DNA from 4 places in the Rhodoferax sp. SPJ4 genome. Region 3 is predicted to be linked to each of the others. Evidence: predicted binding sites of a transcription regulator. Region 3 holds the regulator's gene; each other region holds the start of a gene.
What was found. Region 3 encodes sigma-54, which starts transcription at its own class of promoters, with help from an activator protein. Its sites were predicted from a motif close to TGGCANGNAANCTGCTTT; they were not measured.
Positions count from the first base shown of each region.

Region 1: the regulator sigma-54 is predicted to act here: its motif matches at 1,816-1,833, upstream of pedF (cytochrome c-550 PedF).
Region 2: the regulator sigma-54 is predicted to act here: its motif matches at 1,655-1,672, upstream of atzF (allophanate hydrolase).
Region 4: the regulator sigma-54 is predicted to act here: its motif matches at 1,401-1,418, upstream of AC4BAR_RS12040 (pilin).

Region 1 covers NZ_JBYZMN010000001.1:571,076-574,281, forward strand. Annotated here, with positions in the region: gene AC4BAR_RS02835 (TonB-dependent receptor family protein) at 1-363, opposite strand, end outside; gene AC4BAR_RS02840 (substrate-binding periplasmic protein) at 386-1,240, opposite strand; gene pedF (cytochrome c-550 PedF) at 1,313-1,792, opposite strand; gene AC4BAR_RS02850 (sigma-54-dependent Fis family transcriptional regulator) at 2,126-3,206, shown strand, end outside.
Region 2 covers NZ_JBYZMN010000001.1:815,538-818,743, reverse strand. Annotated here, with positions in the region: gene atzF (allophanate hydrolase) at 1-1,623, opposite strand, end outside; gene AC4BAR_RS04075 (DUF2721 domain-containing protein) at 1,799-2,251, opposite strand; gene AC4BAR_RS04070 (ABC transporter ATP-binding protein) at 2,268-2,987, opposite strand; gene AC4BAR_RS04065 (branched-chain amino acid ABC transporter ATP-binding protein/permease) at 3,010-3,206, opposite strand, start outside.
Region 3 covers NZ_JBYZMN010000003.1:21,041-24,246, forward strand. Annotated here, with positions in the region: gene AC4BAR_RS11230 (THUMP domain-containing class I SAM-dependent RNA methyltransferase) at 1-706, opposite strand, end outside; gene AC4BAR_RS11235 (RNA polymerase factor sigma-54) at 810-2,330, opposite strand; gene lptB (LPS export ABC transporter ATP-binding protein) at 2,470-3,206, opposite strand, start outside.
Region 4 covers NZ_JBYZMN010000003.1:180,876-184,081, forward strand. Annotated here, with positions in the region: gene AC4BAR_RS12035 (PglL family O-oligosaccharyltransferase) at 1-780, opposite strand, end outside; gene AC4BAR_RS12040 (pilin) at 877-1,356, opposite strand; gene AC4BAR_RS12045 (GspE/PulE family protein) at 1,553-3,206, opposite strand, start outside.

The sequences.
Region 1 (3,206 bases), on a different contig from region 3:
GTCCGAGTACAGCCGCAGACCGCGGACACCGAAGCTGGACCTTGCCCCGAAGCCGCGCGATGAGATCTGCAGGTCCTGGGCGTAGTTCTGCCGGTTCTGGGCCACGATGCCAGGCACCCGGCTCAGCGATTCCGACAGATTGACCAGGGCACGGGCGGCCCGGATGTCGGTGGCGTCGACGGCGTCCACCGAGGCCGGCAAATCGAACGCGGCCTGCGCTCGCCGGGTCACGCTGACCACGACCGGTGCCAGTGACGGCTCCGCGTCCTGGGCCAGTGCGGGGGCCTGTGAGGCGGCTGCCAGGGCCAGCAAGGCCCAGCGCGGCCGGCTGGGCGGGCCGCGGAAAACAGTGCTGCGGGACATCGGTGTTTGGGGGCCGGGAGAATTACAGCTTGCCCAGGCTGATGCCGGACTGCTCGAAGATCTTCTTCAGATCGCCTTTGGTGTTGATCGAGGCCAGCGCGGCCTCGATGGCCTTGGCCAGATCGGTTTCATCGGCCTTGACGGCCATGCCCACCGTCCAGCCGTTGGGCGGCAGGCCGTTCAGTTGCAAGGTGGTCAGGGGGTAATCGGCCGCCGTCTTCTGTGCCAGGTGAAGTTCGGCTTCGATCTGGGCCTTGGTGGCCAGCACCGAGGCCACTTTGCCGGCAAACAGCGCGGCCATGGCCTCAGTGGGGGAATTGAGGATGCTGACCTTGTCGCGCAGCTGGCCCTGCAGGGCGCCCAGGACCGCGCTGGCGGCGGCCGTGCCGCGCTCGACGCCGATCTGCACGCCCTTGAGGTCTTCGAGCTTCTCGAGCTCAGGGAGTTGCTTTTTGTCGTGCACGAACACCAGGGTTTCGCGGTAGTAGGGCGCGAAAATCAGCGACTGTTTGTTGCCGATGATGAAGTTGCGGTCCACCGGTACATGCAGCATCACATGGGCCGGGCCATAACCAAGGTAGTGACCGCGCCACACCATGTTGCGCAGGTCGTCGGCCATGTTCTCGCCCGCATCAAAAGGCAGCAGGGACAGCTTGAGGCCCATCTCGGTGGCCAGGGCCTGGGCCAGCGCCACTTCAACACCCTTCATGGCGTTGTCGCTGCCGTAGGAGAACGGTGCGAAATCCTTGTAAACGGCGACCTTGAGCACGCCGCCTGCACGAACCTTGTCCAGGTCGGCCTGGGCCCACAACGGGAAACCGCCTGCTGCGGCAAGGGAGAGGGCTTGGGCAAAGCTGCGCCGACTGATACCTGTCATGACTGGACCTTTGGAAACGGGGAACGAACAACGCCTGACAACGCGGGGCGCAACGGCCCCGCGTTCACATGATCACTTCTCGCGACGGGTTTCGAGGTAGGTCTTGATGGCCCAGATCGCTTCTTGCGACAGCGTGCCCTCGAAAGGGGGCATGTAGACGCGGCCGTCACGGGTACGGCCACGGCGCACGGTGGTCATGTAGTAGTCGTCGATTTCCTTGAAGCAGGCCGACTTCTTGGCGGCATCGGCCAGGCCGGTGCAATCGGCGTCGATTTTGCGCAGGTCGGGGGCAATGCCGCCGGAGATGGCTTCCAGGCCATGGCAGCGCGCGCAGTTCTGGTTGTAAGCCGAGGTGCCGATACGCAGGGCTTCCTTGGTGGCCGGACCCGTGCTGTAGGGGTTGGAGCCCAGCCACTTGTCGCCCAGCTGGGGCAGGGTCTTGGTGTCGACGGCCTGAGGTGTGACGTCACCGTGCGCGAAAACCGCTGCTGGCAGCGCCAGGAACAAGGCGCTGGCGAGTGCGGAAACTGGCCGACGTGCCCAAACTTTCATCATGATCTTCCTCTGTGTGAAATATTGCCGTATGTATGCAAACCGGATGGCGCAAACCCTTGTCTGGAAGCAAATCCCGTACCGTATGATTCGCGTCGATTTGGGCCTCCATGGCCCACCAACTGCTGCGAATCTGAACGTTGTGCTTTTCTTACGCTGCAAATTTGAGCGGTTGTTTCATGCCAGCCCGAATTGTAGAATCGAGTCGGTTTTCCAAAGCAACACATCTATCTGCTTTCACCGGCAACACGGCCAAAGTGTTGCAGATGTTGGCAAGACGGAGGAGACATGTACGAGCTGAGAACATCGGGACACGCGGACCCGGTGGGATTGATGGATCCCGCCCTGATCGCCAGTTCCCACCAGCGGTGCACAGGCTTCGGTCTGCGGGCCTCTGACATCCCGGACTTTGGAAAAATCTCCAAGCCTGAGCTGGCCGAGCGCCTGGAAATCAACCGGGCCCTGTACTCCCACGCCCTGCCGGTGATGGAGTCGCTCTACGAGCAGATTTCCAACACCCACAACATGGTCATCCTGACCGACCTCGACGGCATGATTCTGCATGCCTTGGGTGACGACGATTTCCTGGAGAAGGCCGACCGCGTGGCCCTGTCGCCAGGGGTGTCCTGGGCCGAGCAGCACAAGGGCACGAACGCCGTGGGCACGGCGCTGCATGAGCGTCGGCCCATCGTGGTCAACGGGCCTGAGCATTACCTGCGGGCCAACCATTTCCTGACCTGCTCTTGCGCCCCCATCCTGGACCCGCACGGCCAGGTGATTGGCGCGCTGGACGTCAGCGGCGACCATCGGGGCTTTCATCGTCACACTTTGGCATTGGTCAACATGTCGGCACAGATGATCGGAAACCAGCTTTTTGCTGAAGCCTTTCCTGAAGGTGTGCGCATCCACTTCCACTCGCGTGCGGAGTTCATCGGCACCATCGTCGAAGGCATCGTGGCGTTCACCACCACCGGCCGTTTGCTGTCGGCCAACCGCAGCGCGCAGTTCCAGCTGGGCATGTCGATCAAGGCCTTGCAGGCCCATACCTTCTCGTCGTTGTTCGGTCTGCCCATGTCCAGTTTGCTGGAGCATTACCGCTCGGCCAATCCGGGCTTGCTCAGCCTGACATTGGCCAGCGGCGCCACGCTGCGGGCCCGCGCGGAATTCCGCACCCCGTCATTCATGTTCGCCTCGATGGGCTGGGCCGGCACGGCGGGTGCCGCCACGGCGTCCGATGCCAGCCACGGGGCCAGCATGCCTTTTGCCGCGGCACAGCCAATGCCGCCGGAACCGATGGAAGAGGCGCGGTCACGCAGTGGCCCGCAGGTGGCCACGCTGAAGTGTTTGAACACCGGCGACCGGCAGGTGGCCCTGGCCGTGCAGATGGTGTCCAAAGTCAGGGGCAAGGACATCC
Region 2 (3,206 bases), on a different contig from region 3:
CGTGCTGCCATCGGCCAGCGTCAAAGTGCCAATGCCCAGCGGCGAGGGAATCAGGGCCACAAAACTGCCGTACTGGGCCACAGGCATCTGCCACACCTCCAGCGCAATGGCCGCGCCTTCGCCCGGCGCTACCCGCAGCAGGCCGGGCTTGGGTGGCTGGGTGCCGGGCAAGGCATAGAGGCGGTAGAGCGGCGCGGTCTCGGTCACCGCCACCCGCGTGGCCCCGCGCTCGGTGAGCTGGCCGTTCAGCGGCATGCCCGACAAATGGGCACCCACCACCGCCACCCGCACCGTGGCCGGCCGGGCCAGCCCGGCGATGACCTGCGGGGGTGGCAGAGGCTCTGGCGTGGCGCCCTGCAACAAACCGGTGGCTTGGTGGTAGCGCTGGCCCAGCTCGGCCAGTGCCCAGTCGCTGCCGGCCTGGCCGATCAGCGTGACGCCGAACGGCAGGCCGTCGGGCCGCAGGCTGCTGGGCACCGACAGCGCGGCGTAGTCCAGCAGGTTGACGAAATTGGTGTAGGCCCCGAGGTTGCGGTTCAGCGCCACCGGGTCGGCCAGCATCTGCGCAATCGGGTAGTGGGTGGGCGCGGTGGGCACCAGCAGCAGGTCCATGCCCTGCCACAGCCGCGCGGCCTGCTGCGCCAGGCTGTGCAACCGGGTCTGGGCATCGCACCAGTCGGCGGCACTGTACCGCCGGCCCTGGGCCAGGATGCCGCGCACCGGCTCCATCACCTGGTCTTCGTGGGCGTCAAAAAAGCCGCGCACCGCGGCATACCGCTCGGCCACCAGGGCGCTGTCGTAGAGCAAGGCGGCCACCTGCTGCAGCGGGCTGAAGTCAATCACCACGGGCTCCCCGCCCAGGGTTTGCAGCCGGGCCACCGCCTCGGCAAACGCCGCCTCGGCCAGGCCATCGCCAAAAAAGTCCAGCCGGTCGGGCACACCGAAGCGAAAGCCCTGCCCCCAGGCCGGCTGGGTCATGGGCAGGTGGCGGCTGTACGGGTCCAGCGGGTCGGGCGCCATGGCCGCGGCCAGCACCTGGGCGGCCAGGCCCACGTTGCGCGCGAAGATGGACACGCAGTCCACGCTCTGGGCCGCCGGCACCACACCGCGGGCGCTGACCAGGCCCTTGGACGGCTTCAGGCCGACGATGTTGTTGAGTCCCGCTGGCACCCGGCCCGAGCCGGCGGTGTCGGTGCCCAGCGCAAAGTCGACCTGGCCGGTCGCCACCACATGGGCCGAGCCGGAGCTGGAGCCGCCCGACACCAGGGCCGGGTCGAAGGCATTGGGCACCGCCCCGAAAGGTGAGCGGGTGCCATTCAGGCCACAGGCGAACTGATCAAGGTTGGTTTTGCCCACCAGCGATGCACCGTGGTCGAGCAGGCGCTGCACCACGCTGGCGTGGGCGGTGGGGGTGTAGGCAAAGGCCGGGCAGGCGGCGGTGGTGGGCCAGCCGGCCACGTCGATGTTGTCCTTGACCGCAAAGCACAGCCCGCTCAACGGGCCCTTGTCCGCCCCTGGCAACACCGTGCCAGGCCGCAGTGTCCAGGCCGACGCGGCCGAGGCCGGGGCACCCACCGGCGTCGTCGATGGGGTGGCCACAGCGTTTGCGAGGATTTGCACCATGATGAAGCATCCAAACTTGTATACAAGTTGAGATGCAAGCGGCGTGCCAAGCCCAGGACGGGTCTCACAGCAAGGGCATCAAGAAAGCCGCACGGCGGGGTTGGGGGTGCCGGTGGGTCGACCGGTCGGCCACCCCTCCGGCGGGCTCAGACCGAAGTCGGGCGGCGGCGGGCCGTCAGCGACCCAGCGGCCGGCCGAAGTTCAGCATGCGGGTGGCAATGACCGTCTCGGCCAGGAAACACACCAGCGCCAGCAGAAAACACACGACGCCGGCCAGAAAGCCCACCACCGCGATGCGCAGGATCTGCAACTCGGTGGTCTCACCGATGAATAACACGATGATGGTCAGGCCGATCATGAAGGCGCACAGCGTCAGCAAGGCGATGGCGCCATTGGCCAGCAGGCCACGGGTGCGCAGCTCGGCCAGCTCCTGCCAGCCGGTGGCGCGGCGCTGCGGGTCCTGGCTGATGTCCAGGCCGCCTTCAACGATGCGGGCCCGGTCGATGATGCGGGCCAGCCGGGTGGCGACCGCGCCAATCATGCCGGACACAGCGGTCAGCAGAAACACCGGCGCCACGGCCAGCTGGATGCCGTGGGCGACGGTGTTCGGGTCGATCGGGAAAGCCATGCCCGACGAATTTACCTCAATGCCCGCCGAGGTAGGCCGCTTTCACCGCCGGGTCGTTGCGCAGTTTGTCGGCCGGGCCGTGAACCGAGATGCGGCCGTTTTCCAGCACATAGCCGTAGTCGGCCACCGCCAGCGCCGCGGCCGCGAACTGCTCCACCAGCAGCATGGTGACGCCCTCTTTCTTCAGCCGGCTGATGATGTTGAACACCTCTTCCACCAGGATGGGCGCCAGGCCCATCGAAGGCTCGTCGAGCAGCACCACCTCGGGGTTGAGCATCACCGCGCGGGCCATGGCCAGCATCTGCTGCTCGCCGCCCGACAGGGTGCCGGCCAGCTGCAGCCGGCGCTCCTTCAAGCGCGGGAACAGCTCCATGGCCTTCTCCAGGTCGGCCGCCACATCGCCCTTGGGGCGGGCGCCGGTGAAGCGCGGGAAGGCGCCCAGCAGCAGGTTGTCGTTGACCGTCATGGTGGCAAACACGCGCCGGCCCTCGGGCGAGTGGGCCAGGCCCAGCTTGGCGATGTGGTAAGACTCGCGGCCGGTGATGTCCTTGTCGCCGAGCAGGATGGTGCCTTCGCGCGGCGCGATCATGCCGGAGATGGCGCGCATGGTGGTGGTCTTGCCGGCGCCATTGCTGCCGATCAGCGTGACGACGCGGCCCTTGGCCACCTCGAGGCTGATGCCGTGCAGCACCTCGACCTTGCCGTAGCCGGCGTGCAGGTTGGAAATTTTGAGCATGGTGGGTATCCCCTGGGGTCGGTCAGGCGGCTTCGAGCGCGGCCGCGTCGCCACCGAGGTAGGCCTCGATGACCTTGGGGTCGGATTGCACCGCCGCCGGCGTGCCTTCGGCGATCTTCTGGCCGAAGTCGAGCACGGTCACGGTGTCGCAGATGGACATCACCACGTCCATGTGGTGCTCGATCAGCACCACGGTGATGCCTTCGCCACGGATCTTGC
Region 3 (3,206 bases):
GGGCCTGGAAGGGCAGGTATTTTTCGAAGGCGAAGCGGCGCAGCAGGCCAGGCGCCTGGTGGCAGGCGATGGTGGCGGCCTCGATGGCGATGGTGCCGCTGCCGCAGCAGGGGTCGTACAGCGGCACCGTGGCGTCCCAGCCGCTGGCGGCCAGCATGGCGGCGGCCAGGGTTTCCTTCAGCGGCGCCTCGCCCTTGTCTTCGCGCCAGCCGCGTTTGAACAGCGGCTCGCCCGAGGTGTCGATGTAGAGGGCGCAGCGGTCGGTGGTCAGGTGGGTGTAGATGCGCACATCGGGCCACTGGGTGTTGACGTCGGGCCGCACGCCACCGCTCTTGGCCCGGAAGCGGTCACAGACCGCGTCCTTGACCTTCAGCGCGGCAAAGTTCAGCGAGGTCAGCGGGCTGTGCTGGGCGGTGATCTCCACCTTGATGCTTTGCCGCGGCGTGAACCAGATTTCCCAGGCCACCTCGCTGGCGATGGCATAGAGGTCGTTTTCGCTGCGGTAAAAGCCGTCCGCCAGCTGCACCAGCACCCGCTGGGCCAACCGGCTGTGCAGGTTGAGCAGCATGGCGTCGCGCCAGGAGGCCACCACCCGCACGCCGCCGCGCAGCTTGTCGGTGTGGCCGCTGCACAGCCGCCGCACCTCGGCCTCCAGCAGGTCTTCCACGCCAGCGGCGCAGGGCAAAAAAAGGTGAAGTTGGTTCATTGGTCAAAAGCCTGGATGTTTCGCCGCCGGGCCGCCCCTGGGCGAAACACGGCCCCCTCGGCGGGCAGCGAACCACACGCAGTGGGGAGCGTGGGGGTCATGTTCACAGTGCTTTGCGCAGGTTGGCGGGCGCGATGCGCAAGGCCTCGCGGTACTTGGCCACGGTGCGGCGCGCGCACTCAATGCCCTGCTCTTTCAGCATCTCGGAAATCTGGTTGTCGCTGAGCGGCTTCTTGAGGTTTTCGGCGCTGACAAACTGCTTGATCAGCGCCCGCACCGCGGTGCTCGACGCGTTGCCGCCGGTTTCGGTGCCCAGTGCCGAGCCGAAGAAATACTTCAGCTCGAAGGTGCCAAAAGGCGTGGCCATGTACTTGGCGGTGGTGACCCGCGAGATGGTGGACTCGTGCAGGCCCAGCTCGTCGGCGATCTCGCGCAGCACCAGCGGCCGCATGGCCAGCTCGCCATGGACGAAGAAGTTCTTCTGCCGCTCGACGATGGCGCTGCTGACGCGCAGGATGGTGTCGAAGCGCTGCTGGATGTTCTTGATGAACCAGCGCGCTTCCTGCAGCCGCTGCTGAAGCGCCTGGGCATTGCCGCCGCGGCTGGCCTTGAGCGCACCGGCATAGATGTCGTGCACCCGCAGCCGGGGCATGACGTCGGGGTTGAGCTGGGCCCGGAAACGCGGGTTGGGGCCACGCCCCACCTGCACCACGATGACGTCGGGCACGACGATGTTGCGCTCCACGTCCACAAAGCGCCGGCCTGGCTTGGGCTCCAGGGTCTGGATCAGTGCAATGCCCTGGCGCACCAGCGCGTCGCTGAGCTGGCACAGCTGGGCCAGGCGCTTGAAATCGCGCCGCGCCAGCAGCTCCATGGGCTGGGCGCAAATGGCCTGGGCGGCCTTGACCACCTCGCTGGGGGGCAAGGCCTTGAGCTGCAGGCTCAGGCATTCGGCCAGGTGGCGAGCACCCACGCCCACCGGCTCCAGGCTTTGCAGCAGGCGCAAGGCCATGCCAAAACGCTGCACCAACTCCTCGACCTGCTCGGCATCGTCGCCGGCCAGGCCGCGGGCCAGCAGGTCCAGGCTGTCTTCGAGGTAGCCGTCGTCGTTGAGCGACTCGATCAGGAAACGCAGCGCGGCGCGGTCGATCTCGCTCAGGCGCAGCGACAAGGCCTGGCGGTGCAAAAAGGCGGTCAGCGACTCCTGCTGGCGGGCCAGTTCGGTGGCGTCCATCGCGCCGTCGTCGTCCTGCCGCTGGTGGGCTGGCGCGTCGCCGCCCCACTCGCTGTCGTTGGGCGCGATCTCGGTGCTGCCGTCGCCGTCCCAGTTGTCGGGCAGGGCTGGCTCACCGTCGCCCACCCCATCGGCCACCGCCTCGGTCTCAGTGCTGCTGGACGATGACGAAAACGGCTCGTCGTCGGCCCGGGCATCGGCCTGGGCCAGGCCAAACTCCTCGCGCGGCGCGGTCTCGTCGGCCACGTCGAGGAAGGGGTTTTCGTCGAGCATCTGCTCGACCTCCTGGCTGAGTTCCAGCGTGGACAGCTGCAGCAGTCGGATTGACTGCTGCAGTTGCGGCGTCAATGCGAGGTGCTGGGAGACACGGAGGGAAAGGCCTTGTTTCATGCAGGCGAACAAGGGACTGCGAATGCCCCGCAAGACTCAAACAGGGGCGCTGGTTTTTCCGCCGGGCCGCCCCAAGGAAAAACGCGGCCCCCTCGGGGGGCAGAGAGCGACACGCAGTGCGCGAACGTGGGGGCCATGTTCACATGCGGAAATGTTCGCCCAGGTAGACGCGGCGAACATCGGCGTTGTCAACGATCTCGGCGGGCGTGCCCTGGGCCAGCACATGACCGTCGCTGATGATGTAGGCGTGGTCGCAGATGCCCAGGGTTTCACGCACGTTGTGGTCGGTGATCAGCACGCCGATGCCGCGCGACTTCAGAAAACCGATGATGCGCTGGATCTCGATCACCGCGATCGGGTCGATGCCGGCAAAGGGCTCGTCGAGCAGGATGAACTGCGGCTGGGTGGCCAGGGCGCGGGCAATCTCGACCCGGCGCCGCTCACCGCCCGACAGCGCAGGGGCCGGCGAATCGCGCAGGTGCTCGACCCGCAGGTCTTGCAGCAGCGCATCCACCCGCTGCTCGATGACCGCGCGGCCCAGCGGCCGGCCGCCCTCGTCGCGCTGCAACTCCAGCACCGCGCGGATGTTGTCTTCGACATTGAGCTTGCGGAAGATCGACGCTTCCTGCGGCAGATAGCTCAGGCCCAGCCGCGAACGGCGGTGGATGGGCATGTGCTCGACCGACTGGCCGCCAATGGAGATCACGCCGGCGTCGGCCCGCACCAGGCCCACGATCATGTAGAACGAGGTGGTCTTGCCGGCGCCGTTGGGCCCCAGCAGGCCCACGACCTCGCCTTTTTGCACGGCCAGCGAGACGTCCTTGACCACCTTGCGGCTGCCGTAGGCTTTTTGCAGGCCGCGGGCTTCCAGCCGGC
Region 4 (3,206 bases), 160 kb from region 3:
AAGAAAACGTGTCACCTCGGGCAAAAAGACCAGCAACATCCAGAAGGCTACGTACAATCCAATAGCCACCCAAGGCAACGCGCGGGAGCGCCATTGGCCCCGCCACAGCCACAGGGCGACCAAGATAAGAGTTAAGGAAAGCTGGCCAGAGCGGGACTGGGTCAGCGCCAAGCCAACCAATAGAAACGCTGCCAGCAGCACAGCAACCAACCCGCGCAAAGCCCCATATTGGTAACCCATTAACGCTGCCAACACACCCCACAACAGGAGTGACGCGAGCAAATTGGGCTGGCCGACATTGGCATAAGGGCGGTCACCCACCAAGCCCATGGACCAAATGCTGGTGACATCGGTGCTGTGCAACCCCAGCCAAGTGAGAAGCTGCAAACCCACAGAGGCCACCCCTGCAATGGCCGCCGCAGCCAAAACGGCCGAGCCTGCTTGGCCGGGAATGTCGCGCTCCCAGCGGAAACCCACCACAACCGCCAAGGTCAGTCCCAGCAGGTAGGCCGATGACATCCAGGCCTGCCCAGCAAAAAAAAGCAAGCCTGTAGCCCACTGAAGCCATGGCACAACGGCCAGTGACAGCGCCGCCCAGGCAAACAAGGGCCAGATCAATGGCTGCTGCCGCCCCCTGAACACCACCGCCGACGCACCCAGCAACGACACCACAGCCACCCAGGCATCGGTGTGAAAGGTGCTCCAGGGCGGAAAATGGTTGGGCACCAACCAAGTCACCGCGAGGGCAATGATCCAGAAAGTCAACCAAAGAATGGACATGAAAATCGCAAGCGCGGTTTGCGGGTAAGTGATTCGAGAAAATAAAAAAGCCCCCGAAGGGGCTTTTGCAGCAGTGCTGTCAAGATTCCGACAGAATCAGACGCCCTTGCAGCTTGCCGGCAGATACTTGGAAACAATCGCCGTCTGGAATGTAGTGGGGTTGCTGGCAGTGACAGGGCCGCAAACCCAAACCACCTGACCATTTGTTTGCAAAGAACCTGCGAGCTGGAGAGCAGCGCCGGAAATTTTCGGCTCAACCGTGCTTGCTGTCACGGTCACATAAGCAGTTGAAGCGTCTTTATAGTCATATGTTACGCCTGAGGTGTATTTCCCAAGCTGAGTATCCACGCTGAAGGAGACGCTTGTAGGATTTGGCATAGCGCCGAGCACCTGAGCAGCTTCGGCAATGTTGGTCTTGGCCGACGACGCAGCCAGCACCAGTTCCGACACCTTGGCACGGACGGTGTAGTCTTGGTACGCGGGCAGGGCCACGGCAGCCAGAATGCCGATAATCGCCACGACGATCATCAGTTCGATCAGGGTGAAACCCTTTTGGATGGAACGCTTCAGTTGCATTGAGATAACTCCTTTTGGTTGATCCGGTGAATGGACCCGGTGACTATGCAGGTTCCATGCCACGGGCGGGCAGCGGGATTACCCCCAAAAACCCACCCACTTGGCTTACAAAGCCGCGTCAAAGTTTGACAATTTTGTCAGCTGCTGCAGCGGGTGGACAAGGGTGAGCCCCATTTGTCACCCGACATGCCCGGCCTCACTTGATGCACACCGACCGCACCTGTTTCAAATCGGTCAGCCCCAGCATCACCTTCTCCATGCCGTCCATCTTCAGCGTGCGCATGCCCGACTCCACCGCGGCGGCGAAGATCAGCGTCACGCGGGCGCGTTCCTGCACCAGTTGCTTGATGGTGTCGTCGTTGATCAACAGTTCGTGCAGGCCCACTCGGCCCTTGTAACCGGTCTGGCTGCATTGGTCGCAGCCCACCGCGCGGTAAAACTGCAAGGGTTTGCCCTGGCTGTAGGCAGCATCCCACGAGGCGCGCAGCTTGCGCTCTTCGCCTTCCGGGTCCACTGTCCAGGCGGGGGTGGGGCGCAGCTCTTCGGCGTACTCGTGCACGAAGCGGTCCAGTTCGGCCGCGTCGGGGGTGTAGGCCTGTTTGCAGGCGCACAACTTTTTGGCCAGGCGCTGGGCCAGCACACCCAAGAGCGCGTCGGCAAAGTTGAAGGGGTCCATGCCCATGTCGAGCAAGCGGGTGATGGACTCGGGCGCCGAGTTGGTGTGCAGCGTGGAAAACACCAGGTGGCCGGTGAGCGAGGCCTCCACGCCCATGGCCACGGTTTCGCGGTCACGCGACTCGCCCACCATGATGATGTCGGGGTCGGCGCGCAGAAAGGCGCGCATCACCATCGCGAAGTCGATGCCGGCCTTGCGGTTCACCTGCACCTGGCGCAGGCCCTTCTGGGTGATTTCCACCGGGTCTTCGACCGTCCAGATCTTGGTATCGGGCCGGTTGAGGTGGCTCAGCACGCTGTGCAGCGTGGTGGTTTTGCCGGAGCCGGTGGGGCCGCACACGTAAAACAAGCCATAGGGCTTTTCGATGGTGCGGCGCACCCGCGCCATGTTGTGCGGCGACAGGCCCAGCTGGTCCATGGGGATGGGCTCGCCGCTGGTCAGCACGCGCATCACCACGTCTTCCACGCCGCCGGTGGAGGGAATGGTGGCCACCCGCAGCTCGATGTCGAGCGGGCCGAACTTCTTGAACTTGATCTTGCCGTCTTGCGGCTTGCGGCGCTCGGAAATGTCGAGGTCGCACATGATCTTGAGCCGGGTGATCATGGCCGAGCGGAACTGCGCCGGCACCTCGATGTAGGGCAGCAGCGTGCCGTCGATACGAAAGCGGATGCCGGTTTTGGCCTTGCCGGGCAGTGGCTCGATGTGGATGTCGGAGGCCTTCTGGCGCACCGCGTCCACGATGACCTTGTTGACGAACTTCACCAGTTCGTTGTCGGACGCGGCAGAGGCCGAATAGTCTTCGGCCGCGTCTTCGTCGAGCGGCATGTCCATGTCGGCCAGCATCTTGTCGATGCTGCCGTCGGCCCCGCCGTCGCCCAGCAGCTGGCTCAGGGTTTCGTCAAACTCGGCCTGGGTGGTGACGCGGTACAGAAAACGGCCGATGCGCGGATAGACCTGCGGCAGCATGCGCGAGGCCCGGGTGGCCTCGGGGTCCAGGCACATCACCACCAGGCCATTGGGTGTTTCTTCCAGCGGCACCCAGCCCTGGCGCTGCGCAAACTCGCGCTTGATCGCGCCATGGATGGGGGGAATGCTGAGCCGTCCGGCCATGAAGGGCTCGTAGGGCACCCCAAAAAAGCGCGCCAGCGAGGGGCCGATCTGCGCCGGCCGCACC